DNA from 3 places in the Roseovarius halophilus (ex Wu et al. 2025) genome. Region 1 is predicted to be linked to each of the others. Evidence: riboswitches for the same ligand, from Rfam matches in the RefSeq annotation. Region 1 holds a riboswitch; each other region holds the start of a gene.
The links. Region 1 has a riboswitch for cobalamin ahead of ACH107_RS27355 (HupE/UreJ family protein). Riboswitches for the same ligand answer to the same signal wherever they lie in the genome.

Region 1 (6,958 bases):
TCGGCGGCGCGGCGCGCTTCCCGCGCGCGCGTATCCGCTTGCGTGAGCTCCGACAGGCGCGCGCGCAGCGCCTCGTGCGCCGCCGATGCGCCCTCGGCGCGGGCCGTGGCATGGGCGAGTTGCTGTTTCAATTCCTCCAGACGATTGAGCTGTTCCAGCCTCAGCGCGGCGGCCGAGGGCGCGTCCTCGGCCCAAGACCGGTAACCGTCCCATCGCCACAGGTCGCCTTCCATGCTGACCAGCCGCTGACCCGGCTTCAACGCCGCCTGCAACCGCGGCCCGTCCCCGGCGTCCACCAGCCCGATCTGCGCCATCCGCCGCGCCAGCACCTCGGGCACGGTCACCTGCGATGACAACGCCACGACACCCTCGGGCAATGGCTGCGCGGCCGGGTATCCGGGCAACTGGGCCCACCCGGTCGGGCCGTCCGCCTCGACCTCCGGGGCGCGCAGATCATCGGCCAATGCCGCGCCCAAGGCCTTTTCATAACCCGGCGCGACATTGAGCCGGTCCATGATCTGTCCACCCGCGTCGGTGTCCCGGTCAACGAGCCGGGCCAGCGCCGAGACCTCCGCCGACAGCGCGTTGACCTCGCCTTCGGCTTCAGACCTTTCGCCCCTCGCCTCGGCCTCGCGTGCCTGCGTCTCGGCGCGCGCCGCGTCGGCCTCGGCCAGCGTTTCCTCGGCATTGCGCGCGGTCGCGACAGCCTGCGCCTCCGCCGCCTGCGCGGCCTCGTATTCCCGCCCCGCCTTTTCCAGCGCGGCCTGCGAACCCTGCGCCGCCTCGCGTGCCTGCGCGGCCTCGGCTTCAGATTTTTCCAGTGTTTTTCGGTTGTCAGCCACCAGTCGCTGCGCGGATTGGTGCCGGGCCGACAACCGCGCCACATCCTCGGTCAACTGGCTCAGGTCGGTTTCGCGATCCTGCAGGATCTGCGCGGCATCCTTGGCCTCGGCGGCGGCGGCCTCCAACTTGGCCACATGGCCCTGGGCGGCCTTCTCCAGTTCGGACGCCTCCCACTCCAGCTTGGCGATAGTTTCACCGGCATCGCGGTTGAGGCTTTCCTCACGCTCGATGTCATGGGCCAATTGCTCGATCCGGCGCTCCAATGTCTCGATCCGGTCGCGCGCGGCGCTCTCCTGCTCGGCCAGCGTGTCCCGTTCGACCTGCAAACGCTGCAGGACGGCCGCCGCGATCGCGTCTTCCTCGCGCAGGGGTGGCAATGCCTCGTCGGCCGTCATGCGCCGCGAGGCCGCATCCCGCGCTGCCGCTTCGGCCTGCGCGGCGGCCGTGGTGCGCTCCTGCAACCCGGCTTCGGCCGTTTGGCGCGCCGCGTCGGCCTCCTTCCAGCGGCGATACAGCAACAACCCCTCGGCCTGCCGCAACGCCTCGCCGATCTCGCGGTAGCGCGCCGCCTGCTTGGCCTGCCGCGCCAATTGCGCAAGTTGACCGGCAAGCTGCTCGATCACGTCTTCCACCCGCGCGAGGTTCTGCTCGGTGCCCTTCAGCTTCAACTCGGCCTCGTGCCGCCGCTGGTACAGCCCCGAAATGCCCGCCGCCTCTTCGAGTATGCGGCGACGCGCCTTGGGCTTGGCGTTGATCAGCTCGGCGATCTGCCCCTGCCGCACGAGCGCCGGCGAATGCGCCCCCGTCGAGGCGTCGGCAAACAGCATCTGCACGTCCCGCGCTCGCACCTCCTTGCCGTTGGCCTTGTAGGCACTGCCGACATCACGCGTGATGCGGCGCACGATGTCGAGGTGATCGGACTCGTTGAACCCCGACGGCGCCAACCGGTCGGCATTGTCGATGTGGATGCTGACTTCCGCGAAGTTGCGCGCCGGGCGCGAGGCCGCGCCGGCAAAGATCACATCCTCCATGCCGCCGCCGCGCATCGCCTTGGGCCGGGTCTCGCCCATGACCCAACGCAGCGCCTCGAGCAGATTCGACTTGCCGCACCCGTTCGGTCCGACGACACCGGTCAGCCCGTCCCCGATGTGCAGGTCCGTCGGATCGACGAAACTCTTGAACCCGGTCAGTCTGAGTCTGGTGAACTGCACGAAGCCCCCGGCCCGCATGATTCAACTTGGTACCGGATTAGACGAAGCCTGAACGCGCCTGTCAACGGCGGTACCCCGCATATCGCCTGTACAAGCCATTTATCCACAAGATATTGCGAATTTTCCGGGGCTCGCGCGGTATCTTGCCGGAGCGGTCAAGCCTTTTCCCGGTCGTCGCAACAGGCTGCCAGACGCGGGATCGACGCCGCAGCGGGCCGTTTCGATGTCGCAAATCACCTTGACGGTCGCGGCGTCCGCCGCCATACCCGTGGTGCAAGGTTCCCCGTGATGGTGCAAAGCGCCTCGGGGATGAAATGGGAATGACGTGACGGCGGACCCATCCCGGGCGCCCATGCGTCAGCCGCCCCCGCGACTGTATGCGGAGAGCGTGCACCACAAAGCCACTGGGGCATGCACCCCCGGGAAGGCAGGTGCCCGCAACGACCCGCGAGCCAGGAGACCAGCCTCGCATCGGGCGCCCGCGCCCGACCCGGAAACAACGGACGGGGTGATCCGTTGGGGGGAAGCCAGGTATGGACCACGCCTGATGGCCCCTCACGATACCCCCTTCAAACAGAACAACCCGAAGGGGACAGTAAAATGAAAAAGATACTCGCCATAGCAACCGCCAGCGCCATCGCGACGCCCGCGCTTGCCCACCATCCGCTGGGCGGCATGACCATGGAAACCTTCAGCCACGGCCTTCTGTCGGGTTTCGGTCACCCGGTTCTGGGCTTCGACCACATGTTTTTCGTCATCGCGATGGGTGTCGCGGCGCTCTTTACCGCGCAGCGTTACCTCGCGCCGGCAGGCTACATCGCCGCGATGCTCGCAGGCTGCGCGCTCATGTATGCCGGGATCGGCCTGCCGATGAAGGAAGCCGTCATCGCCCTGTCGCTGCTGGCCGTCGGCGGTGTCGTGCTCTCCGGTCGTGCCCTCGGCGCGGGAACGGCGGTCGCGGTGTTCGCGGCGTTCGGTCTTTTCCACGGGTCCGCCTTCGGCAACAGCATCGCCGCGCAGGAAGGCGGCGTGAACGTGGCCGTCCTCGGCGGGTACCTGATCGGCCTCGGCGTGATCCAGTACGCCATCGCGATCGCCGCCGGCTGGGTGACCGAGAAGGTGCTGGGCGCACGCGAAGCGGCTGCCGTGAACGCCCGCCTCGTCGGGGCGACTGTCGCCGGCGTGGGCCTGTTCCTGACGCTGGAAATCGCCGAAGGTCCGCTCGTGGCAATGATCTCGGGCTGACGGGTCACGCATTTCCGAGGGCGGCCCCGGTGGGCCGTCCTTTCCATTTTCAGCTTTCCAACTCCACCAGGTACCGCAATGAACAACAGCAAGATACCCGCGACCGTGGTCACCGGTTTTCTGGGTGCCGGCAAGACGACGCTCATTCGTCACATGCTGGAAAACGCCAACGGCCGCCGCATCGCGCTCATCATCAACGAGTTCGGCGACTTGGGCGTGGATGGCGGCATCCTGAAGGGATGCGGGATCGAGGGCTGCGCCGACGACGACGTGATGGAACTCAGCAACGGCTGCATCTGCTGCACCGTCGCCGAGGATTTCGTGCCGACGATGAAAAAACTGATCGAACGTGACGACACGCCCGATCACATCGTCATCGAGACCTCCGGGCTCGCGCTGCCGCAACCGCTGGTCCGGGCGTTCAACTGGCCCGAGATTTCGACACGCGTCACCGTTGACAGTGTTGTGACGGTGGTCGACGGCAAGGCCGTCAGCGATGGCCGTTTCGCGCATGACACGGCCGCCGTGGACGCGCAGCGTGCCCAGGACCAAAACCTTGATCACGAAACACCGCTGTCAGAACTTTTCGCCGATCAGGTCGCCTGCGCCGACATGATCGTCGTCAACAAGGCCGACCTGCTGTCGGACGACGATTCGGAAGCTCTCCTGACCCGGCTCAAGACGGACAGTCGCGACGGGGTGCAGGTCGTCAAGTCCACGATGGGGGCGCTGCCGGTCGACGTGCTGCTCGGGCAAGGCAACGGGGCCGAATCCGACATTTCCGCACGGCACGAGCTGCATCACCATCATCACCACGACGACGATGATGATCATCATCACCATGATCACGATCACGACGAATTCGAGAGTTTCGTCGTCACCCGCTCGGAAATCACCGATCCGGCGGCCTTCGCCGAGACGCTGGCCGACGTGATCAGGGCGCACGACATCCTTCGCCTCAAGGGCTTTGCCGCGGTATCGGGCAAGCCCATGCGCCTCACCCTTCAGGCCGTCGGGCCGCGGGTGGACAGCTATTTCGACCGGCCCTTCGGCACCGACGCGCGCGAGACGCGCCTTGTCGTGATCGGTCAGGCCGGGCTCGACCGCGCCGCGATCGAAACCGCGCTCTGTGCCTGATGCTCATCGTGGAACCGGCCGACCCGCGTGCGCCCGCGGCGCGCGCGCTGCTTGCGGCAAGCCATGACCTGATGCGCGCACTCTTTCCGCCCGAGGACAATTATTTCCTCGATGTCGAGGCGCTGGCGGCGCCCGGCGTCCATTTCTTTGCCGCGCGCGACGGCCACGAAACCCTCGGCACCGGCGCGCTCACCGTCGAGGACGGCTATGGCGAGGTGAAATCCATGTTCACCGCGCCCGAAGCGCGCGGTAGGGGCGTGGCCGACGCGATCCTGCGCCAGATCGAGGATCAGGCCCGCGATCTCGGGCTGCCGGCACTGCGTCTCGAAACGGCCGAGACGCTGGCGGCCGCGATTCGCATCTACGAACGCCACGATTTCAAACGGCGCGGCATCTTCGGCACCTACGCGCCGAACGAAACAAGCGTCTTCATGGAAAAGCCGCTGGGATAGGGCACGCCCCATGAGACGGTTTCATGCCGCCATGGGCTGCCGCGTCATCCCGGCCAAGCGAAAGGCACGATCCTGATGCACCTTCTCGCCGCCACCCCCGGCGCCATAGACGACGGGACGGAACCTGTCGACCCCGGCCAGACACCGGCCGACGTCGTCTTCGTTTCCGCGGCCGACACAGAGCTGGCCGCGCTCAGCACCGCGCGCGGCGAGATGGCCGCGCCGCCCTCCCTGCGCCTCGCCAACCTCACCCACCTGCAGCACCCGATGTCGGTGGACCTGCATCTGGACAACTGCGCCACGCAGTCCCGGCTGGTCATCGCACGGGTTCTGGGGGGCACCGGCTACTGGAAATACGGAGTCGAGCAATACGCCGCGCGATGCCACGAGGCGGGCGTCCCGCTCGCGCTGCTGCCAGGCGACGACAAGCCCGACGCGGAGCTGCGCCGCCTTTCCACCATTACCGACGAGGATTACGACGCGCTGTGGGCCTACCTCGTCGAAGGGGGGCCGGAAAACGCCACCGGTTTCCTTGCCTACGCAAAGGCCATGCTCGACGGCACCGACAAACCGGCAGCGGCCAGCCCGCTGTTGCGCGCCGGGGTGTACTGGCCCGGCGCCGGCGTGGCCGACATCGGCGCGGCCCGCGCGGCCTGGACCGAGGGGCAACCCGTGGTTCCGCTCATCTTCTACCGCGCGCTGGTACAGGGTGCGGGGCTCAACCCTATTAACCGCCTGACGAAATCTCTCCTGCGCGCGGGGCTCAACCCGCTGCCGGTTTTCGTCGCCTCGCTCAAGGATCCGGTCTCGACCGCCACGCTCGATCACCTGTTCACCGCGGCGCCACCGTCGGTCATTCTCAATTGCACGTCCTTCGCGGTGGGCTCCCCGCATGAAGGTGACGACGGCCCGCAAAACCCGCTTACCCTGTCCGCCGCGAACGAGGCGCCGGTTCTGCAGGTGGTGCTAGCCGCCTCGTCCGAGGAGGCATGGCAAAGCGGCCTCAACGGTCTCTCGGCCCGTGACATCGCGATGAACGTGGCCCTGCCCGAGGTCGATGGCCGCCTGTTGTCCCGCGCGGTCAGCTTCAAGGACGAAGCCTTCTTCGACGACGCCACGCAATGCCCCGTCGCGACCTATCGCGCGCAGGGCGACCGTGTCGAATTCGTTGCGCGTCTGGCGGCCAACTGGGCCCGTCTGCGCCATACGCCCGAGGCCGACCGTCGCGTGGCGCTCGTGCTCGCCAACTACCCCAACAAGGACGGCCGCCTTGCCAACGGTGTCGGGCTCGACACGCCCGCCGCCACCGTCCATGCCCTGTCCCTGCTCGGCGAGGCGGGCTATCGCGTCATGGACCCGCCCGCCGACAGCGACGCGCTGATGCAGCGCCTCATGGCCGGGCCCACCAACTGGCTGACGGACCGCGCAGACCGGCAGGGCGGCGTGCAGATGTCCATGGCCGATTACCAGATCGACTACGACCAACTGCCCTGGGCGCTCCGCGAGGCCGTCGAAAGCCGCTGGGGCCCACCCGAAAGCGACCCGTTCCATATCCCCGGTGAGGTGGATTGCGGGCATTTCGCTCTGTCTGTATTGCAGTTCGGCAACGTGGTTGTCGGCCTGCAGCCGGCACGGGGCTACAACATCGATCCGACCGACACCTACCATTCGCCCGACCTGGTGCCGCCGCACAACTACCTGGCCTTCTATTTCTGGCTGCGTAACCAGTTGCGCGCCGACGCGATCGTGCACATGGGCAAGCACGGCAATCTCGAATGGTTGCCCGGAAAGGCGCTGGCGCTGTCATCGGAATGCTGGCCCGAGGCGGCGCTCGGCCCCACGCCGCACGTCTACCCGTTCATCGTCAATGACCCAGGCGAGGGCACGCAGGCCAAGCGGCGCGCGCAGGCGGTGATCATCGATCACCTGACCCCGCCCCTCACCCGTGCGGAAACCTATGGGCCCTTGCGCGATCTCGAGGCGCTCGTCGACGAGTATTACGAGGCCGCGGGCGTCGACCCCCGCCGGATCGAGCATCTGCGCCGCGAAATCCTGTCACTCACCGCCACG
Region 2 (15,104 bases), on a different contig from region 1:
GGCCTGGTCCTCTATCCCCTTGATCTGGTGGGACAGGGCCGACTGCGTGATGTGCAGAAGCTCGGCGGCCTTGGCCAGACCGCCCGCCTGGTGGATGGCGCGGATGGTCTTGAGATGACGGAACTCGATATGCATATATTAGCCAGCCTCATTCAGACCTTGAATATTATGAAGTTGCCTAAAGCATGTGGCGCGGGCACATAAAGGTCAAGATCACGTAACAAGAAACCGCAGGATAGCCACCATGACCGCGCCGTCGATATCGTTCGAATTCTTCCCCCCGAAGTCACTCGAGGCGTCCTTCCGCCTCTGGGATACCGTCAACACGCTGTCGCCACTCGACCCGAAATTCGTGTCGGTGACCTACGGCGCGGGCGGCACCACCCGTGAACTGACGCGCGACGCGGTGGCCACCCTGCACAAGACCAGCGGCCTGAACGTCGCCGCGCACCTGACCTGCGTCAACGCCTCGCGCGAGGAAACGCTGGGGATCGCCAACGAGTTCGCCGATGCCGGCGTGTCCGAGATCGTGGCGTTGCGCGGCGATCCGCCCAAAGGGGCAGATGGCTTCACGCCCCACCCCGACGGCTTTGCCAACAGTTGCGAACTTATCGGCGCACTGGCCGAAACCGGCCGGTTCACGATCCGCGTGGGCGCCTATCCCGAGGTGCATCCCGAGGCCGCCGACATGGACGCCAACATCGACTGGCTCAAGCGCAAGTTCGAGGCCGGCGCGGACGAGGCGATCACCCAGTTCTTCTTCGAGAAGGAAAGTTTCTTCCGGTTCCGCGACGCCTGTGAAAAGGCCGGGATCGACAAGCCGATCATCCCCGGCGTCTTCCCCATCGAGAACTGGAAGGGCGCGCGCCGCTTCGCGGAAAGCTGCGGCACGCGCATCCCGGGCTGGCTCGACGATGCCTTCGCCAAGGCCGAGCGCGACAACCGCACCGACCTGCTGGCCACCGCGCTGGCCACCGAGATGTGCAGCGACCTGATCGAGGGCGGGGTGGAGCACCTGCATTTCTACACGCTCAACCGCCCCGAACTGACCCGTGACGTCTGCCACGCGTTGGGGATCACGCCCAAGGCGGAACTGCGCGACGTGGCCTGACCCCCCGGGCGCCGGTTCGCGCATCCAGAGGGAGCCGGGGGCGCTGCCCCCGCCGCCCGCCGGGCGGCTCCCCCGGGGTATTTCCACCGAGAAGAAGACATCATGACGGCACCCGGGATGGCGGCGGTCAGGCCACGATCGGGGGCGCCCGGCCCGTGATCAGGCCGTCCGCCGGGGCGTTGCCTCGGCCAGCATCGTCCAGACGCGGTGCGGCGTGAAGGGCATGTCGGCCTGCCGCACCCCGGCCTGCCACAGCGCGTCGGCCACCGCGTTGGCTGTCGCGGCCATCGCGCCCACGGTGCCCGCCTCGCCACAGCCTTTCATGCCCATGACGTTGGCGGTCGAGGGAACGGGTTCGGTTTCGAAGTCGATCATGGGCAGGTCATCGGCCCGCGGCATCGCGTAGTCCATGAAGCTTGCCGTCAGCAACTGGCCATCGGCGTCGTGGCCGACATGTTCGCACAAGGCCTGCCCGACACCCTGGGCCACGCCGCCATGCACCTGCCCCTCGGCCAGCATCGGGTTGATCAGGTTGCCGAAGTCGTCGACGACGGTGTAACGCGCGACCCGGACGACACCCGTTTCCGGATCGACCTCCACCTCGCAGACATGAGCCCCGTTGGGATAGGACCGGCCCGGCAGCGTCGCCGTCTGCTCATGGATGAGCAGGTCGGTCCGCGCGTCGGCACGGGCCATCCCGGCGGCCTCGAGCAGCGTGGGCGACAGGTTGGAACCCGGCGCGCGGAACCTGTCCCCGTCGAATTCCACGGCCTCTGCCGCCACGCCCATTCTTTCGGCCAGGAAGGGGGTGAACCCCGCAACCATCCGGTCCACGGTGGCCAGCGTCGCGGTGTTCTGGGTGGTCACCGAGCGCGACCCGCCGGTGCCCCCGCCCTGCGCGATCAGGTCACTGTCGCCCTGCACGACGCGGACACGCTCGCGCGGAATGCCCGTCTGGTCCGACAGGAAAGCGGCATAGACCGTTTCGTGCCCCTGCCCGTTGCTTTGCGTGCCGACGTAGATCGTCACCGTCCCGTCCGCCTCGAAGGCGACACGCGCCGTCTCGGACGGGTTTCCCAGGATGCTTTCGATGTAATAGCACAGCCCCATGCCGCGCAGCTTGCCACGCGCCGCGCTGGCCGCGCGCCGCGCTTCGAAACCCGCCTTGTCGCAGGCCGCATCGGCGTGGTCCAGAACGCGATGGAAATCGCCCACGTCATAGGTCTCGCCCGTGACCGAAACATAGGGGAAGCAGGATGCCGGAATGAAGTTGCGCCGGTGCAGGTCCCACGTGTCGACGCCCAGTTCGCGCGCGGCGCGGTCCATGATCCGTTCCAGCGCGTAGATGGCCTCGGGCCGGCCGGCGCCGCGATAGGCGTCCACCTGCGTGGTGTTGGTATAAAAACCCTCGACACGCATGCAGGCCGCCTGCACGTCATAGACACCCATGAGCACCTTGGAAAACAGGGTCGTCTGGATGCCTTGGCCCATGAAGCTGTTATAGGCCCCGAGATCGCAGCGCGTATCGACGCGGTAGCCGGTGATGCGCAGATCCGCGTCGAAGGACAGCGCGAGATCATGTTCCAGCCCGCGGCCCGAATTGTCGGTCAGCATCGCCTCGCCCCGGTCCGCCATCCAGCGCACGGGGCGGCCAAGCGTCCGGGCGGCATGGGCCGTCAGCAGGGTTTCGGGGTAATCGAACGCCTTGGTGCCGAATCCGCCGCCCACGTCCGGCGTCGTCACGCGCACGTCCTCCGGGGCCATGTTCAGGACGCGCGCGATGGTGCGCTTGGGCCCCCACACGCCCTGCCCGTTCACCGCGACGTGCAGCCGGTCGTCCGCCGGTTCGGCGAGACAGCCGCGCGGCTCCATCGGGTTGGGGATGATGCGGTTGTCCGACAGGCGCAGGCGCACCACGTGCGCGGCCTGCTCGAAGGCGGCCGCCACGGCGGCCTCGTCCCCGATCGCCCAGTCGAAGGCGCGGTTGTCCGGCGCCTCGTCATGCAGGGCGACCGCCCCCGGTTCGAGGCCCATCTGCGCCGGCAGGTCGTCGTGCTCGATCTCGACCAGGTCGGCGGCATCCCGCGCCTGCGCGCTTGTTTCGGCCACGACGAACGCCACGCCTTCGCCCACGAAACGCACCCGGTCTTCGGCAAGCAGCGGGCGGCGCGGGGCAGCGGCCTTGCTGCCGTCGCGATTCTCGACGGTCACGGCGGTCAGCCCCTCGGTGACGCCGGCGGCGGCGAGATCCGCGGCGCTCACCACCATGTGCACGCCCGGCGCCGCTCGCGCCGCGGCAAGATCCAGCCCGGTGATCCGCGCATGGGCGACGGGCGATCGCACCACGTGGGCAACCAGCGCGCCGTCGGGGGCGATATCATCCACGTAGCGGCCCTGCCCCGTCAGGAAGCGGACATCCTCGACGCGTTTCACCGGCTGGCTGCGTCCGAATTTTTCCATGGCTCTTGATCCCTTTTGCGCCTCGGCTGTCGGGCGCGAACCTAGGACATTTGCGCGGAATTGAAAGATGCCGCGGCCTGCCGGACCGTGCAGTGCATTCACGGCACGCGCCGGGGCCGGCGACACCGACGCGATACGGACGGGCCACGGCCGCGATGCCGCACCGCATTTTTTGGCGTTAACGCGGTGTTGGGCCCGATTCGCTTAAGCCGCGCGCAAAGCCGCCACCGTGACCGGATCGCCCAGCCCGTACCCGTTGAACCCTGTCGACAGGCTGCGCGAATAGGCGCCCATCCCGTCGAACAGCACGTAATCGCCCTCTGCCGTGTCGCAGGGGAGGTCCAGCGGGTCGGGCAGCCGGTCGATACTGTCGCAGGTCGGGCCGTAAACCACCCTTTTCACGGGATTTCCCCGCCGCCATGCTCCGTTCGGCGAAAGCACGCGCACCCGGTCGGTCATCACCATGTCGCGCGCCTCGGCCAAGCCGCCGTATATCCCGTCATTGAGGAAGATTGGCCCGCCCTGCCTGACCGCCTTCACACGGCTCGCCAGCGTGAAGGCCTCCGCCGTCATGGCCCGTCCGGGCTCGCATACCAGCGCCGGGGCCTCCGCCCCGAAGCATCGGATGACCTCACCCGAGATCGCTTTGAAAATTGTTTTCAGATCAGGGGCTTCACCCGTTCTGTGCGCGGCGAAACCGCCACCGACATTGAGCCGCGACGGCCCCACGCCCGCATCGGACGCCACCTTCGCGGCCGCCCGGATATAGGCCTGCCATGCGGCGGGGTCGGCGCATTGCGTGCCCGGGTGGAAGGTCAGCGACGGGGTGAAACCCCGCCGCGCCACCTGACGCAGCAATTCTGCCGCGTCTTCCGGGCCGACCCCGAACTTTTCGCCGAAATCATAGGCCGCGCCCTTGACCGGCAAGGCAAGCCGGACGCTCATTTCAGCCCCCGCGGGAACCTGCGCCAGCTTGTCCAGCTCACCCGGGCAATCGACCGAGAACGAACGCACGCCAAGCCCGATCGCCACCGCGATTTCCTCCTTTGATCGCACGGGGTTATTGTAATGCAACGCGGCGTCGGGACAGGCTGCGCGCACCGCGTACATCTCGCGCGGGCTGGCCACGTCAAAGGCGCGGATACCCGCCGCGACAAGGTTGGCAAGAACCTCGTCACCCGGATTGGCCTTGACGGCGTATGTCACAAGCCCGGCAAACCCGGCCTGAAACCGGCGCGCCGTATGCTGCAGGGCCGAGGGCGCGAAATACAGCATCGCCGTATCGGGAACGTGCCGCGTCAGGTGGGCGACAGGGTCGGACCAGTTCGGAGTTTCACGCATGTCTCTACCTTCTCTGCTTTTATCCGCAGGATGGCGCAGTTCGCGGTCGAATTCACGTATCAGATCGACCGGTTTGACTCCTTGGAACGGCATCTTTACCAAAATTTCATGCAAATCGACGAAACCGATCACGCCCTGATAGCGCTGCTGCAGGAAAACGCCCGACTGCCCGTTGCCATGCTGGCCCGTCGGCTCGGCCTCGCGCGTACAACGGTCCAGGCGCGGCTGGAACGGCTTGAACAGACAGGCGTTATCGCGGGCTACACCGTCCGGTTGACCGAAACGGCACGGCCCCTGCTGAACGCGACGGTGCTGGTGAGCATAGAACCCCGGAGCGGCCCGACCGTACTGTCACGCCTGAATTCCCTGCCAGGTGTCAAGCGCGTACACACCACCTCGGGCCGGTTCGATCTGATCGTCACGCTGGAAGCAGAAAGCACCAAGTCACTCGATGACACGCTCGACCGCATCGGTGACGCCAAAGGAGTGAAGGGATCGGAAAGCCTGATTCACCTTGCCACGAAGATCGATCGTGGCTGTTGAAACCCGTAATGCAGGCAGCGCGACCCAAGCAGCGCATAAATTTTGGAAATTATGACCAATGGGTTAGCCCCGATCCGGGCTCATGCCGGCTTGGACGGTCCGAAAGGACGGCCAGCCGACATGTCGAGGGCCACGGGTTCAGATTTGTTTCTCGGGCATCTGCACGACAAGGCCATCAAGCGCGTCCGTCACCTTGAGTTGGCAGGTCAAGCGCGACCGATCGGGGTCGGGTTCATAAGCGAAATCAAGCATGTCCTCTTCCATGTCATCCTTGGCGGGCAGTTGTTCGACCCATGCCGGATCGACATAGACATGGCAGGTGGAACAGGCGCAGGCGCCGCCGCAATCGGCCTCGATTCCCGGAATGTTGTTGTCGCGCGCACCTTCCATGACGGTCAGGCCGTTGGCGACCTCAACCTGGTGGCGGGTACCGTTATGCTCGATGTAGGTGATTTTCGCCATGAAATGCTGACTCCCCTCAGTGAATGTCGTCACGGTCTCTAGCCAAGCGATGTAAGTCCGGCCACCCCAATTTGCGACACCGATCGAAAAGAGTTGCGACAAAACCTGTATGTTCTATTTTTGTTCCATGAAGGTTCATGCCGATCTCCACAAGTCGCCGACGGGCTGGCCCCGCCCGCCCGCCGCGCTCGTATCCGCAAGGCTCGGGGAACCGCCCGAGGGCGCGCGCATCACTGTTGCAGGGCTCGTGATATTGCGCCAACGCCCGGGCAGCGCCAACGGCGTGATCTTCATGACGCTCGAGGATGAAACGGGCGTCGTGAACATCATCGTCTGGCGGAAACTCTACGAAGAATTCCGCCGGGCCATCATCTCGGGGCGTCTGCTCCGCGTTACGGGCCGACTTCAACGGCAATCTGGCGTCATTCACGTGATTGCGGAGCGGATCGAGGATATTTCCTGTCTCCTCGACACTCTGCCGCTGGCGGATCCGGCGCTTCCCCGTCCTGACGAAAATGGCTAGACTGGCGACAACGAGCAGCCTTCGAGGCCCGAGCACATGATCCGCCCCTTTCACGTTGTCTGCATGGCTTTCGTGATGACCGCATGCCAGAGCACGGTGCACGATGGTGTCACGCCGCAGGTCGTCCGCATCGGCGAGGACGCGCCGCCCGGCGCCCCGCCGGGCACCTGCTGGAGCAAGAAGGTCACGCCCGCGATCATCGAAACGATCACGGAACAGGTCGTGGTCAAACCGGCGGAAAAAGCGGCTGACGGAACGGTTTCGGCCTCGGCCGTCTACGAGACACAAACGCGGCAGGCCATTCTGAGGGAGCGCGCGGAAAACTGGTTCCAAACCCCGTGCGCGGCACAGACGACACCCGACTTCGTCGCATCGGTGCAACGGGCGCTCAAGGCGCGCGATCTCTATGATGGTGCCGTGAACGGAAAGATGGACCGCGGCACGCGCGCCGCCATCCGTGACTACCAGGCAAAGCGCGGGCTCGACTCGGGCATTCTTTCGCTGCAAACCGCACGACAGTTCGGTCTCGCGCCCGTGAAGCGCGACGGGGCGGACTGAACCTCGAAGGGATCAAGCCTGGCCAAGCGCCCGACATTCCCGTCGAAGCTAACGCTCCTTTCGCCGCCATTGGCGCCAGATCGTCACCGGGTAAAGGATCACGCCGAGCAAGGCGCCCAGCACGGCGACAACCGCTGCCAGATCGGGCGCCATGCCCGCATCGACCCGGACATAAACCAGGTAAAAAGCGCCGGCGCCAAGATGCGGCACGACCAGCACGGTCACGACCCCGCATACTACGAGAGCCGCAGGTCCGGAAAAAATGCGCGCGGCTGCATACGCACAGCCCCAAATCGCAAGATAGACGACGGCAAGAGTAAAAAGCATACGAGAAGACCAGCACGAATCGTGGACGGGACGAACCTTATCGCGCACGTCAATCTCGCGACAATCGAGGTTTCAGCGGCATGCTGCACCGCCGCAATCCTTCGCTGAACGCCCAGCTTCTGAGCATCGCCGCCGGCTGGCTATGCATTCACGGAAATAAGAACGCTGAGATTTCATTTATGCATAAAAATCAGTCGCTTTACCTGACGCAAGGTCAGCGGATCATATGCATTTGCCGCATAGCAGCATTGAACGTTCGGGGGATTGTGCAGACGCAGCATCGAGATATGTTTGTCCCAATGAAACGATGGTGCAGCCACGGCAATTCAAGGAAGGCTTGAAATGGCATTCGCTCATGAAACGACACGCGTGTCATCCGGCCTCGGCGAGCAAATCAGTATCGCCGCGTACGCCTTGACGCAACGGATCGCCGCCTACCGCAACTATCGGCAGACCGTGAAGGAATTGTCGAAGCTTTCGACGCAGGAGCTGGATGACCTCGGTCTTCACCGTGGGATCATACGCCACGTCGCATACGAAACTGTCTACGGCGGATAGGTCGTGGACACAAGGCATCGGGCGCCCTTCTCCTCCTCCCTAGGGCTCCTGATCCGGCGGCACCTCCGACCTCTCCTCCCCGGGGGTGCCGCCCAAAATACCGGGCTTCGGCCCGATCCATTGCGAAAGGCCCCCTCCTCCTCCCTGGGGCTGGACGTACCAAAACGGCGGCGCCTTCTCCTCCTCCCTAGGCGTCGCCGTTTACCCTCCTGCAATCCCGCGTCACGCGAATCACGGCAGTCCAGCCGGGTGACGACCCTGCTTTTCGACCTGACGCGCCGTTCTGGCCCGGGCTGCTCATCTGGCTAGCTCATGCGCCGTGACCTGCCCCGCCGTCCATTCCGCGCGATGCCCGGGCCAGTCGCCTGTTCGAGATGCTTCACGAATGCCCGCGCCGCCGCGCTACAAGCGTTCTGCGCCGCCGGTTCCGCCAGTGCACGCCGGGCATCCTGCTGCGTTGTCGCGCGAGGATAGGCAAAGACCCATTCAAGAAACCCCACCCGCGCGATGGTGTCCGCCTCGTGTCCGGTCGCGGCGCTCGATTCGAGGCCGTCCAGTATCTGGGTCACGTTCATCCGGTTTCCTCCGCCGGCCGCACCCCGGGCCGGTCTGGGGCGGGAAAGGCATGAGAGGCGGGCCATCCACGCCGCTTCCCGCGGTTTGTCAATGTCCCGAGGCTGGTTTCCGGGCTCGGCGGTATCGGATGCGGCGCCTTCCCGGAAGTGTATACTCCAGTGGCGTAGAGCCGCGTCACCCGTCCTTACCGTTGCGGGGGCAGCGCCGGCATCGCACCGGATTCCCATTTACCCGCGCGAAGCGCGGAACCTCGGGTCAGGACGGTATCAGCACGAAACCGGGATACAAGGGGCATTTGCCGGTCGCCCAGTCACGTCGGCCCATGGACGGGCAACACGCCATGCGACCACGGAATCCGCCATCGGCAACGCGGTGGCATCATGGCGGTATCACGGCGGTGTTGCCGCACGCTTTCCCGCGGGCGTGTCGCGATCGCGGATTCTCGCGAACGCTGCGCTTTGCCGTGGCTGGGGCCTTCCACGCTGTGGCATTTTGAGCAATCATGTTATGTCGTTGCAGGTCCGGTCGCGCGGGAGGCGCCGGGCAAGGGAGGAAAAAGGATGTGCCGAATATTTGCCGGGCAGGATCCGGAACGCTACACGCTCGAAACACGTCGCATGCGGCTCAACGGTCAGAGCACGAGCATACGGCTCGAAAAATCGTTCTGGGCCATTCTCGACGAGATTGCCGAGTCAGAAGGGTTGAGCACACCGGGTTTCGTATCGAAACTGCATGGCGAGGTTCTGGAACTGCGCGGTGAGCCGCAGAACTTCACGTCGCTGTTGCGGTGCACGTGTCTTGTCCATCGCGAGCGCGCGAACAGCACGGCCGAATCACCGATCGCGGCCGAATAGCACCCGCCGCGTGTAGTAACCGTTTACTACCCGCCATCATCGAGCTTTGGTAAAGCTTCCGGACCAAGCAAATTGATCCGGAGGACCATATGGCCAAAGCCATCCACAGCATGATCCGCGTGCTTGACGAGGCGCGTTCCATCGAATTCTACAAGAAGGCTTTCGGGCTCGAGATCGCCGACCGTCTGGATTTCGAGAACTTCACGCTCGTTTACCTGAGCAACGACGAAAGCCCGTTCGAACTGGAACTGACCGTCAACAAGGGCCGCGAGGCGCCCTACGACCTTGGCGACGGTTACGGACATTTCGCTGTCTTGGTCGAGGATCTGGAAGCCGAGCACGCGCGCTTCGAGGCCGAGGGCCTGAACCCCCGCAAGATCGTGGAATTCGCCCCCGACGGCGAACTCGTGGGCAAGTTCTTCTTCGTGGCCGATCCGGATGGCTACGAGATCGAGGTTCTGCAGCGCGGCGGGCGTTTCAAGTAATCGAAAAGGTGCAAATGGGAGGAGAGACCATGAAAGACACCAGCCAGCAAAGGGGGCTGACGCGGCGTGAGCTGCTTTCGCGCAGCATGGCCGCCGGCGCCAGCCTTATTGTCGGTACCGGCTTCGTCGCCAGTGCCGACGCGGCATGGGCGATGGAGACCACGGCGTTGAAATCCCGGACAATGGCGACGCTGATCCAGATGGCGCGGGACATCTATCCGCACGACCATCTGGGCGACGAGTACTATGCCCGCGCGGTCAAGGGCTATGACACGGCCGAGGCCGCCGAGGGGGTCGAAGCCGGCATCGCGGGTCTTGACGCCGCGGCGCGCCACAAGGGGTTTGACAGCTACCTGTCGGTCGGCTGGGAACGCGACCGCGTGGATATCCTGCGCGGCATGGAGGACAGCCCGTTCTTCCAGCAGGTTCGCGGCGGGCTGGTCACCGGGCTTTATAACCAGAAGGAGGTCTGGCCGCTTTTCGGTTACGAGGGCGAATCCTATTCCAAGGGCGGCTACATCAACCGCGGCTTCGACGACATCAATTGGCTTTGAGCCATGGCCAGAGGGAGGAGAGACTATGGCTGCACCATTTGATCTGAACGACGACAACGTGATCGTCGTCATCGGCACCGGCGCCGGCGGCGGCGTGCTGTCGAACGAGTTGGCGCAACGGGGCGTGAGCGTCGTGGCGCTGGAAGCGGGCGGGCGGTACCTGCCGCAGGATTACGTCAATGACGAGTGGGAAAGTTTCGGCCAGCTTGCATGGCTGGACATGCGCACCACGTCCGGTAGCTGGCGTGTATCGAACGATTTCCCCAACCTGCCCGCATGGATCGTCAAGGCGGTCGGTGGCACCACCACGCACTGGGCGGGGGCCTCGTTGCGCTTCCAGGACCACGAGTGGAAGGCCAAGACCAACTACGGCGACGTGCAGGGCGCGAACCTGCTGGACTGGCCCATCGACGGCGCGGAGATGGCCCCATGGTACGACAAGGCCGAGAAGAAGCTGGGCGTAACCCGCACCAACGGGCTGAAAGGGCTGCCGGGCAACAACAACTTCAAGGTTTTCGAGGCCGGAGCGCGCGCCATGGGCTACAAGGAAGTCCATACCGGGCGGATGGCCATCAACAGCGAGGAATATGACGGGCGCATGGCCTGCCAGCAGACCGGTTTCTGCTTTCAGGGCTGCAAGTGGGGGGCCAAGTGGTCATCGGCCTACACCGACATCCCGCGCGGGGAGGCGACCGGCAACCTCGAAGTGCGCGAGAAAGCGCACGTGCTGCGGATCGAGCACGGCGAGGATGGCCGGGTCAACGGCGTGGTCTATGCCGATGCCGACGGCAATGAAGTCAAGCAGAAGGCGCGCGCCGTCTGCGTGGCGGGCAACTCGTTCGAATCGCCGCGCATCCTGCTGAACTCGGCCTCGTCGATGTATCCGGACGGGCTGGCCAACAGCTCGGGCCAGGTGGGCCGCAACTACATGCGGCACATGACCGGTTCGGTCTACGCCACCTTCGAGGAGCCCGTCCGCATGTGGCGCGGCACCACGATGGCCGGCATCATCCAGGACGAGGCACGGCACGATCCGTCGCGCGGATTCGTGGGCGGGTACGAGCTGGAAACGCTCAGCCTTGGCCTGCCGTTCATGGCGGCCTTCCTCGATCCGGGCGGGTGGGGGCGCGAGTTCACCACCGCGCTTGATTCCTACGAGAACATGGCCGGCATGTGGATCGTCGGAGAAGACATGCCGCAGGAAACGAACCGCGTGACACTGAACCACGACGTCAAGGACCAGTACGGCATGCCCGTGGCGGACGTGCATTTCGATGATCATCCCAACGACATCGCCATGCGCAACCACGCCTACGAACAGGGCAAGGCCGTCTACGATGCCGTGGGCGCAACGCGCAGCTTCCCGACACCGCCCTACCCGTCCACGCACAACCTGGGCACCAACCGCATGTCGGAAAACCCGCGCGACGGCGTGGTGAACAAGTGGGGCCGGACACACGACGTGGACAACCTGTTCGTCTCGGACGGGTCACAGTTCACCACCGGGGCGGCCGAGAACCCGACGCTGACCATAGTGGCACTGGCGATGCGGCAGGCCGAACACATTGCCGGCGAGCTTTCGCGCGGCAATCTCTGACATCGGACCGGTCACGGACCGACACCCCGGCGCAACCTGTTTGCGCCGGGTTTTTCGTGGCCTGGCGTCTGGCCGATTTTTTTCGCCGACGTCCGAATTTTTGGGTTGCAGCCCGCGCCAAGACTTTATATCCCACGCCTTACCCAAGGACGCGGGTGTAGCTCAGGGGTAGAGCGTTACCTTGCCAAGGTAAATGTCGTGAGTTCGAATCTCATCACCCGCTCCATTTTTTCTCTTACAGAGTATCGGGATGGAACCTACCGCGCCCCTTGGCGTGGTGGCACGACGCCCCTATAAGGGCGCGGAAACCAGAACGGATGCCCCGATGCGCAAGGCCACCATCAGCCGCAAGACCAACGAAACCGACATCACCGTCGAGCTCGGCCTCGACGGGACCGGCCTGCATGACAACGAAACCGGCGTCGGCTTCTTCGACCACATGCTGGACCAGCTTGCCCGGCATTCGCTGATCGACATGAAGGTGCGCTGTGACGGCGATCGGCACGTGGATGACCATCACACGGTCGAGGATGTGGGGATTGCGCTCGGTCAGGCACTGGCCGAGGCCTTGGGCGACAAGACCGGCATTCGCCGTTACGGCGCCTGCCTGCTGCCGATGGACGACGCGCTGGTGCGCGCCGCGCTGGACCTGTCGGGCCGCCCTTACCTCGTCTGGGGCGTGGACCTGCCGACAGCCAGGATCGGCACGTTCGACTGCGAGCTCGTCCGCGAATTTTTCCAGGCATTCAGTGCCAAGGGCGGGGTCACGCTGCACGTGGACGCGCTGCACGGGATCAACAGCCACCACATGTCCGAGGCCGCGTTCAAGGCCGTGGCGCGCGCCCTGCGCGACGCCGTGGAGCCCGACGCGCGCAAGGCTGAGTCGATCCCCTCGACCAAGGGGGCGCTGTAGCCCCCCATGAGCACCGTAATCGTCGACTACGAAAGCGGGAACCTGCATTCCGCCGAAAAGGCCTTTCAACGCATGGCGCGCGAGACGGGCGCGGGCGATGTCATCGTCACGTCCGACCCCGACGCGGTGCGGCGCGCGACGCGCGTGGTCTTGCCCGGCGACGGCGCCTTCCCCGCCTGCCAGCGTGAGCTTTACGGTCATCGCGGCGTTTTCGAGGCGATCGAGGAGGCCGTGATCCGTCAGGGCAAGCCTTTCCTCGGGATCTGCATCGGGATGCAGATGCTGGCCACGCGCGGCATGGAGTACCATGAAACCCCAGGGTTCGACTGGATCGGCGGCAGCGTGGAGCGCATCAGCCCCGGCGATCCGGCCCTCAAGGTGCCGCACATGGGCTGGAACGACCTTGTACTTGACCGCCCCCACCCCGTTCTGGACGGGATCGCCACGGGCGATCACGCCTATTTCGTGCACTCCTACCAGTTCCGGGTGGCGGACGCGGCGCATCTGCTGGCGCATGTCGATTACGGTGGGCCGATCACGGCCGTGGTGGGGCGCGACAATATCGTGGGCACCCAGTTCCACCCTGAAAAGAGCCAAGCCACCGGCTTGCGCCTGATCGCGAATTTCCTCGGCTGGACCCCGTAAGCGCCCGGGCCGATTACCGGACGCGCGTCCATGTCTGGGCCCGGCAGATCACCAGCACGCAGCCCTCGACCTCCAGACGGTTCCCGTCGAGGGTCATGTTGGACTTGTAGGTCTTGTCCCGGTCCGGCGCCCAGATCCGGCCGCTTTCGTACACGCCGCCGCCAATGGGCGTCATGTCCCAGATCATACGTTTGCCAAGGTGGTCGTATCCGTCCGACAGGTCGCCCGCCCCGTCGAACGCCTGCTTGATCACCCCGCAGATCGACGACCCGCAGCTATAAAGCGCGACGTGCAGGTATCCGCCGGACTCCCCCGGCTCGGTCTTCCACAGCCCCTCGGCAGGATCGGCCGCGGCCATCCCCGCCCCGAGGACCAGCACCGCCGCGGCGCTTGCCATCCGTCTCATGTTGTCGCCCTCCCTTGGCACTCCCTTCACAGCCTGTGACAGCCGGGCGCGACCGATCAAGCCTGACGTGGGGTCGCGTTGCATTCGCCGGCGCACCGGTGCACAAGACGGGGCGTATCGCATCGAAAGGTCCGCAAGATGATCCTCTATCCCGCCATCGACCTGAAGAACGGCAAGGCCGTCCGCCTGCTCAGGGGCGAAATGGACCAGGCCACTGTCTTCAACGATGATCCGGCGGCACAGGCAATGGAATTTGTCGCAGCAGGGTGCGAGTGGCTGCACCTCGTGGATCTGAACGGCGCCTTCGCCGGCGAACCGGTGAATGCCGCCCCCGTCGAGGCGATCCTCGCCGCCTGCGATGTGCCGGCGCAATTGGGCGGCGGCATCCGCGACATGGCCACGATCGAGCGCTGGCTGTCGAAGGGGCTGGCGCGGGTCATCCTCGGCACGGTAGCGGTGGAAAATCCCGCGCTTGTGCGCGAGGCCGCGCGCGCCTTTCCCGGGCAGATTGCCGTCGGGATAGACGCGCGCGCTGGCCGGGTGGCCACCAAGGGCTGGGCCGAGGAAACGGATGTCGATGCCACCGATCTCGCGCGTTCCTTCGAGGATGCGGGCGTCGCCGCGATCATTTACACCGATATCGATCGCGACGGCGCCATGCAGGGGCCGAACGTCACCGCCACGGCAACGCTGGCGCGCGCCGTCTCGATCCCGGTGATCGCGTCGGGCGGCGTCAGTTCGCTGGACGACCTCGCCGCGCTCAAGGCCTGCGGCGCACCGCTCAACGGCGCCATTTCGGGCCGCGCCCTCTATGACGGCGCCATCGACCTGCGCAAGGCGCTCGCTTTGATGAAAGCCTGACCTGCGCCCCGGTCAGCCGCCCGCCGCCTTGGCCGTCAACTTGCCGAGCGCGCCAGTCATCATCTCGATGTATTTGGCATCGTCCGAAATGGCGAGCCCGTCGAACATCTCCCCCGGGTCCTCGTAGGCCAGCCAGACCTGCCCCGCGCCGTCCCGATAGACAAGAACCTTCATCGGCAGGAACAGCCCGGCGCCCGGGTCGTCCTGCATGGCCTGCGTGCCGATCTTGGGATTGCCGAAGATCAGGACCTGGCTCGGCGCAAGCTTCATTTCCACCGATGCCGCCCCGGCGGCGTGATCCACCCGGGCGAAGACAGTCGCGCCAACACC
Region 3 (6,073 bases), on a different contig from region 1:
GCCGCGCTGGCCCGCGCCGAGGGCCTCAAGGTCCGGATACTGGGCGATGCGATCGAGGGCGAGGCGCGCACCGTCGCCGCCGAGCACGCCGCATTGGCCCGTGACCTGCAGCGCACCCGCAGCGGCGCCACGCCCCTGGTGATCCTGTCCGGAGGCGAACTGACGGTGACCCAGCGCGGCGCGGGCTGCGGCGGGCCCAACGCGGAATACTGCCTGGCCCTGGCGCTGGCCCTTGAGGGCACGGCGGGAATTCACGCACTGGCCTGCGACACGGACGGTGTCGACGGCGCCGCGGAGGTCGCGGGCGCGCACATCTCGCCCGACACGCTGGACCGGGCGCGCGCAGCGGGGCTGGACCCGGCGGGCGCACTGGCGCGCAACGACGCGCATGTTTTTTTTGCCGCGTTGGGCGATCAGGTGGTGACGGGGCCGACCCTGACCAATGTTAACGATTTTCGCGCCCTGCTGATCCGCTAGCCCCCACCCCTTTACACAAGCGCGGGCGGGCTATAACGATTGGGTTGCTTCGGTCTGGGACGGCACGCCGTCCCGATAATAGGGAACTGTGGTGCGGTCATGCAGATGGCCAAATCCACGACTGCCCCCGCAACTGTGAGCGGAGAGCGATGCCGGCACATGCCACTTCGGGCCCAGGCCCGGGGGAAGGCCCGGCAAAGCGGCGACCCGCAAGTCAGGAGACCTGCCGAAGTGATCACCCTATCCGGGCGCGGGGCGCGCCAGGGATAACGGACCTTCCGTCGTGGTGGCATCTTTAGCCGTGCGCGGGAGGAGTGCGATCTCCCCCGATCACAAGACCAAAAACAGGGCCGGACACCGGCCCGAGATCCGATTGGGATGACCATGACCAGACAGACCCTCTGGGCGAGCACCGCCCTTATCGCCCTGTCCACCCCCCTGGCCGCGCAGCAGGCCTTCGAGCTGGACGAAATCATCGTCAGCGGCAACCTTGACGAGACCACGCTGGAACGCATCGGCACGACCGCCAGTGTCGTCACCCGGGACGACCTGGAAGAAAGCGGCGAGGCGCGCGTGATCGACTACATCGCCCGCCTGCCCGGCGTCGACGTCCGGGCGCGCGGCCCTGTCGGCACCAAGTCCTCCATCACCGTTCGCGGCGCGGGGCAGAACTATGTGCGCGTGCTGGTCGATGGCATCGACGTGACCGATACCTCGGGCACGCAGGTCGCCTATGACTTCGGCAGCCTGCGCACCGCGGACGTCAGCCGAATCGAGATCCTGCGCGGCGGCCAGGGCGCGCTTTACGGGTCGGAATCCATCGGCGGGGTCGTCAACATCACCACCCGGCGCGCCACCGAGGAGGGCCTGACCACCGGCGCCGCCATAGAACTGGGCAGCTACAACACCCTCGCGGCCAGCTACGGGCTGACCATGAAGCAGGGCGACATGGACCATGCCTTCACCCTGTCCTCGATCCAGACCGACGGCTTTTCCGCAGCCGACGAGAACGACGGCAACGACGAGGCCGACGGCTATCGCGCCAACCGCCTGAGCTTTGCCCTCGGCCGCGACCTGGCCGGAGGCGGCCGGGTCGAGGTCAACGGGTTCTACGAGGACTCCTACGGCGAGTACGATGAAGGCGGCCCTGTGGATGGCTCACCAGATGAAGCGACAGACAACACCGCTCTTGGCCTGCGCGCCATGGCCCAGTTGCCGACCGGCGCCGTCGACAGCGAGTTTGCCGTCACCTACTACGCCATCGACCGTGACACGGAAGGCAGCACGGACTTTTTCAGCGCCGACAATCTCTACCAAGGGCGGCGCCTCGGGTTGTCCTACTTGGGCAAGATGTCGCTGAACCAGTCCTCGGACCTTCGCTTCGGTACTGACTTTACCCACGAAACATTCGACCGCTCTGGCTCGGCTGGTCCCGCGTCCGGGGAAAGCGATACACTGGGCATCTTTTCCGAACTGACCTATGCGCCGTCGGACAATCTCGACCTCGTCGGTAACCTGCGAGTGGATGAACATTCACAATTTGGCACCTTCACCACCGGACGGCTGGCCGCTTCTTGGCGTGTCACACCAGATTACATTGTGCGATCCTCAGCTGCGACCGCGTTTCGTGCGCCCTCGCTCTACGAGCTTTTCGGGGACTCGATTGCAAATCCAGACCTGAACGCAGAAGAAAGTCGGTCAGTCGATCTCGGGATTGAACGCCGAATCGGTCAGAAAGGCTTTGTTCGGGCGACGGTATTTTACAACGAGACGGAAAATCTGATCGACTATTCCGACAACAATACCCCCGACGACTACGACGACGACTTCTATGCCAATGTCCCCGGCACCGTCACGAGAAATGGCTTGGAACTGGAACTGGGCCTGCCGCTGACCGACGCCATGCGGCTGGACGCCAGCTATACCTACACCGAAGGCGACAATCCGCCGCTTGATCAATTCAACGCCTGGAACCTCGAGTTTCCGACGCATGACATCTCGGCGACGCTGTCGGGCGATGTCACCGAGCGGGTCTCGGGCAGTGTCAGCCTGCAGCGCGCGATGGACCGGCCCACGCTCGACGACTACACGGTCGTCAATGCCAAGGTCGGCTACGCCCTGAGCGACGGGGCCGAGGCCTACATGCGCGTCGACAACCTGCTGGACACAGAATACCAGACCCAGGCGGGCTACGGCACCTCCGACCGGGCGTTTTACGTTGGGCTGCGTGCGCAATTCTAGGGTCATATCCCTGGCGCTGGGGGCGGTGCTGGCCACCGCCCCCGCAGGCGCGCAGGACGGGGCTGAACCGGGCGTGCCCGCGGCCCCGCCGGAGCGTGTCGTCTCGATGAACCTGTGCACTGACCAGCTGGCGATGATGCTGGCGGATGACGACCAGTTGCACTCGGTCTCCTACCTGTCGCAGCAGGCGCGCGGGTCGGCGCTGGTCGAGCAGGCCCGGCAGTATGTGCCCAACCGCGCGCTGGCCGAGGAAATCTACCTCATGGACCCCGACCTGGTGATCGCGGGCAGTTTCTCGGACCGCACGACACTGGACATGCTGCGGCGGCTTGATGTGCCCGTCGCCGTTTTCGAGCCCGCGGGCAACCTGTCGGATATCCGCGACCGGGTGCGGCGCATGGGCGCGGTGCTGCACCGCGAAGAGGCCGCCGACCGCATGGTGGCCCGCTTCGAGGCCCGGCTGGCCGATCTGGTCGCACAGGCCCCGCCCGAGGGGGCCCGGCCCAGCGCCGCGCTCTACTCGGCCAACGGCTGGTCCTCGGGCGGCAAGACCCTGCCCGGCCAGATCGTCACCGCCGCCGGGTTCGACCTGGTGGCCGACGATTTCGGCCTGGCCTGGGGCGGCTTCCTGCCGCTGGAACTGCTGGCCATGTCCGACCCGGACGCGGTGATCACCGGCCAGCCCTACCCGGCCGACTCGCGGGCAGAGGAAATCCTCGATCACCCTGTCGTGGCGCATCTGAAACGCGACAGCATGCGCGGCATCGTCAGCGACCAGGACTGGTCCTGCGGCACGCCGCTTGTGCTGGACGCCATCGCGCGGCTTTCGGACGCGCGGCTGGCCGCGAGCGGGGCCGGCCGATGACCCGGCTGATGCTGGTCCTCTCGGCGCTGGTGCTGGCGCTGACCGGCGCCGCGCTGGTGATCGGCCCGGCCAATGCGCCCTATGGCGACAGCCTCGCCGCCCTCTTCGTCGATGACGGCACGCCGCTGACGCTGGTCATGCGCGAAATTCGCCTGCCCCGCGCCATCCTGGCGCTGGCCATCGGGGCCAGCCTCGGGATGGCCGGCGCGGCGATGCAGGGCTACCTGCGCAACCCGCTGGCCGACCCCGGCTTGATCGGGGTCTCGGCCTCGGCGGCGCTGGGCGCGGTGCTGGCGATCCAGACCGGGCTGGCAGCGGCCTTTGCCTTCGGCCTGCCGCTGGCGGCCCTGGCTGGCGCGGTGCTCGGCGTGGTGCTGGTGCTGGCGCTTGCCGGGCCGCGCGGGGCCTCGATCACGTTGATCTTGGCCGGCATCGTCGTCTCGTCGCTGGCCGGCGCGCTGACCTCGCTGGTGCTGAACCTCTCGCCCAATCCCTTCGCCGCCTCGGAAATCGTCTTCTGGATGATGGGCTCGCTCGCCGACCGGTCCATGGATCACGTCTGGCTGGCTCTGCCGCTGATCGCGCTGGGGCTGGCGCTGCTGGCCACACTGACCCGCGGGCTTGAGGCGCTGACCCTGGGCGAGGATGCCGCCCAGGCGCTTGGCATCAACCTGACCCGGTTGCGGCTGACGCTGGTGGTGGGTACCGCGGCCGTCGTCGGCGCCTCCACCGCCGTCGTAGGCACCATCGGCTTCGTCGGACTTGTGGTGCCACACCTGCTGCGCCCCTTCGTGGGGGCGCGGCCCGGCGCCCTGCTCTGGGCCTCGGCGCTGGGCGGGGCGGCGATGCTGCTGGCCGCCGACATACTGGTGCGCGTGGTGCTGCCGACCAAGGACCTCAAGCTGGGCGTCGTCACCGCGCTGGTGGGCGCGCCGCTGTTCCTGCACCTGATCTACAAGACGCGGAGGCAGATGGCATGAGCCTGCTGAGCGTCTCCGGCCTGACCATCCACCGTGGCAAGCGCACCATCCTGCGCGAGGTGGGGTTCGACATCGGCGCGGGCGAGTTGATCGGCCTGATCGGCGCCAATGGCGCGGGCAAGACAACGCTATTGCGCGCGGTTTTGGGCCTGTTGCCCGCCACGGGCCACAGCAGCCTGGCCGCCCTGCCCCGGCGGGACCGTGCGAAACAGGCCGCCTGGATGCCCCAGGCGCGCGAAGTGGCCTGGCCGGTCAGCGTCGAGCGCCTCGTCACCCTCGGCCGCTTGCCGCACCTGGGCGTGGGACAGGCCATGGGGGCCGCCGACCGCGCCGCCATTGACGCGGCGGTCGGCGCCCTGGGGCTGGAGGATTTCCGCCGCCGCACTGCGACCAACCTGTCGGGCGGTGAACTGGCCCGTGTGCTGATCGCCCGCACCCTGGCGCAGGAGACGCCGCTGGTCCTGGCGGATGAGCCCATCGCCGGGCTGGACCCGGCCCACCAGATCCAGACCATGCGGCTCTTTGCCGGGCTGGCGCAACAGGGCCGGTCTGCGGTGGTGTCGATCCACGATCTCGGGCTTGCGGCGCGCCATTGTACCCGGCTGATCCTGCTGGGTGGGGGCCGCCTTGTCGCCGATGGCGCCCCCGGCGACGTTCTCACGCCAGACAACCTGACCGACCATTTCAATATCACGGCGCATTTCGCGCAGACCGAGGCGGGGCCGATCTTCCAGCCGCTCGACGTGGTGGGGATGGACTGAACCGATGAGGAGAGACGGGGCATGACCGATCTGACCACACTCACCGGGATGCTGGCCCGCGGGGGCCCGGCCCTCTGGCTCATTGCCGGGCTGTCGGTGCTGACGCTCGCGCTGGTGCTGTGGAAGATCTGGCGGCTGTCATTGGCCGGCGCCTGGGGCGGTCGCCGGGCCGAGGCCGTGGTGGTACGGCTCTGCGCGGGCAAGGACAGCGCCCTGCCCGAGCGTCCGCGCACGGTGCGGCTGCGCTTTGTCACCGACAGCTGGCAGGTGCTGCACGGCGACGCCCTGGGCGCAGAGGCCGCGCGCGAAGAGATCACCCGGCTGGCGCAACGCACCTTATCGGACCTGCGCGGAGGCCTGCGCCCGCTGGAACTGATCGCCACCATCGCACCGCTGATCGGCCTGCTGGGCACCGTTCTGGGCATGATCGAGGCCTTCCAGGCCCTGCAGGACAGCGGCGCGCAGGCCGATGCGGGCGTGCTCGCGGGCGGGATATGGGAAGCTCTTCTGACCACCGCCGCCGGCATGGCCGTGGCGATCCCGGCCACCATCGCCCAGTCCTGGTTCGAGAGCGTGGCCGAGCGCGTGCGCCTCGACATGGAGGATCATGCGACCCGCCTGGTCATCCATGCCCAGGCGCGCCGGGGGGCCGTGGCCTGATGTTCTCCTTCGCCCCCGAAAGGGCGCCGCGCCGCCCCAGCCTGACCCCGATGATCGACGTTGTCTTCCTGTTGCTGATCTTCTTCATG

Region 2: it holds a riboswitch for cobalamin, as region 1 does, so the genes downstream of both, ACH107_RS14835 (hypothetical protein) here and ACH107_RS27355 (HupE/UreJ family protein) in region 1, are expected to answer to the same signal.
Region 3: it holds a riboswitch for cobalamin, as region 1 does, so the genes downstream of both, ACH107_RS28385 (TonB-dependent receptor plug domain-containing protein) here and ACH107_RS27355 (HupE/UreJ family protein) in region 1, are expected to answer to the same signal.

What each region holds. Positions count from the first base shown of each region.
Region 1 covers NZ_JBKOTX010000221.1:527-7,484, forward strand. The annotation lists partial or broken gene ACH107_RS27350 (chromosome segregation SMC family protein) at 1-2,054, opposite strand, end outside; cobalamin riboswitch at 2,314-2,538, shown strand; gene ACH107_RS27355 (HupE/UreJ family protein) at 2,655-3,299, shown strand; gene cobW (cobalamin biosynthesis protein CobW) at 3,378-4,436, shown strand; gene ACH107_RS27365 (GNAT family N-acetyltransferase) at 4,436-4,888, shown strand; partial or broken gene cobN (cobaltochelatase subunit CobN) at 4,964-6,958, shown strand, end outside.
Region 2 covers NZ_JBKOTX010000068.1:9,139-24,242, reverse strand. The annotation lists gene ACH107_RS14885 (LysR family transcriptional regulator) at 1-135, opposite strand, end outside; gene metF (methylenetetrahydrofolate reductase [NAD(P)H]) at 245-1,111, shown strand; gene ACH107_RS14875 (xanthine dehydrogenase family protein molybdopterin-binding subunit) at 1,271-3,571, opposite strand; gene ACH107_RS14870 (type III PLP-dependent enzyme) at 3,776-4,912, opposite strand; gene ACH107_RS14865 (Lrp/AsnC family transcriptional regulator) at 5,021-5,455, shown strand; gene ACH107_RS14860 (2Fe-2S iron-sulfur cluster-binding protein) at 5,594-5,917, opposite strand; gene ACH107_RS14855 (OB-fold nucleic acid binding domain-containing protein) at 6,027-6,440, shown strand; gene ACH107_RS14850 (peptidoglycan-binding domain-containing protein) at 6,477-6,998, shown strand; gene ACH107_RS14845 (hypothetical protein) at 7,047-7,223, opposite strand; gene ACH107_RS14840 (DUF1127 domain-containing protein) at 7,668-7,883, shown strand; gene ACH107_RS14835 (hypothetical protein) at 8,189-8,458, opposite strand; cobalamin riboswitch at 8,541-8,727, opposite strand; gene ACH107_RS14830 (ribbon-helix-helix domain-containing protein) at 9,020-9,313, shown strand; gene ACH107_RS14825 (VOC family protein) at 9,403-9,798, shown strand; gene ACH107_RS14820 (Twin-arginine translocation pathway signal) at 9,828-10,352, shown strand; gene ACH107_RS14815 (GMC family oxidoreductase) at 10,378-11,949, shown strand; tRNA gene ACH107_RS14810 (tRNA-Gly) at 12,101-12,175, shown strand; gene hisB (imidazoleglycerol-phosphate dehydratase HisB) at 12,275-12,862, shown strand; gene hisH (imidazole glycerol phosphate synthase subunit HisH) at 12,869-13,507, shown strand; gene ACH107_RS14795 (DUF2147 domain-containing protein) at 13,521-13,913, opposite strand; gene hisA (1-(5-phosphoribosyl)-5-[(5-phosphoribosylamino)methylideneamino]imidazole-4-carboxamide isomerase) at 14,052-14,774, shown strand; gene ACH107_RS14785 (DUF302 domain-containing protein) at 14,787-15,104, opposite strand, start outside.
Region 3 covers NZ_JBKOTX010000248.1:8-6,080, forward strand. The annotation lists partial or broken gene ACH107_RS28380 (MOFRL family protein) at 1-477, shown strand, start outside; cobalamin riboswitch at 511-723, shown strand; gene ACH107_RS28385 (TonB-dependent receptor plug domain-containing protein) at 862-2,718, shown strand; gene ACH107_RS28390 (ABC transporter substrate-binding protein) at 2,705-3,583, shown strand; gene ACH107_RS28395 (FecCD family ABC transporter permease) at 3,580-4,563, shown strand; gene ACH107_RS28400 (ABC transporter ATP-binding protein) at 4,560-5,324, shown strand; gene ACH107_RS28405 (MotA/TolQ/ExbB proton channel family protein) at 5,346-5,984, shown strand; gene ACH107_RS28410 (ExbD/TolR family protein) at 5,984-6,073, shown strand, end outside.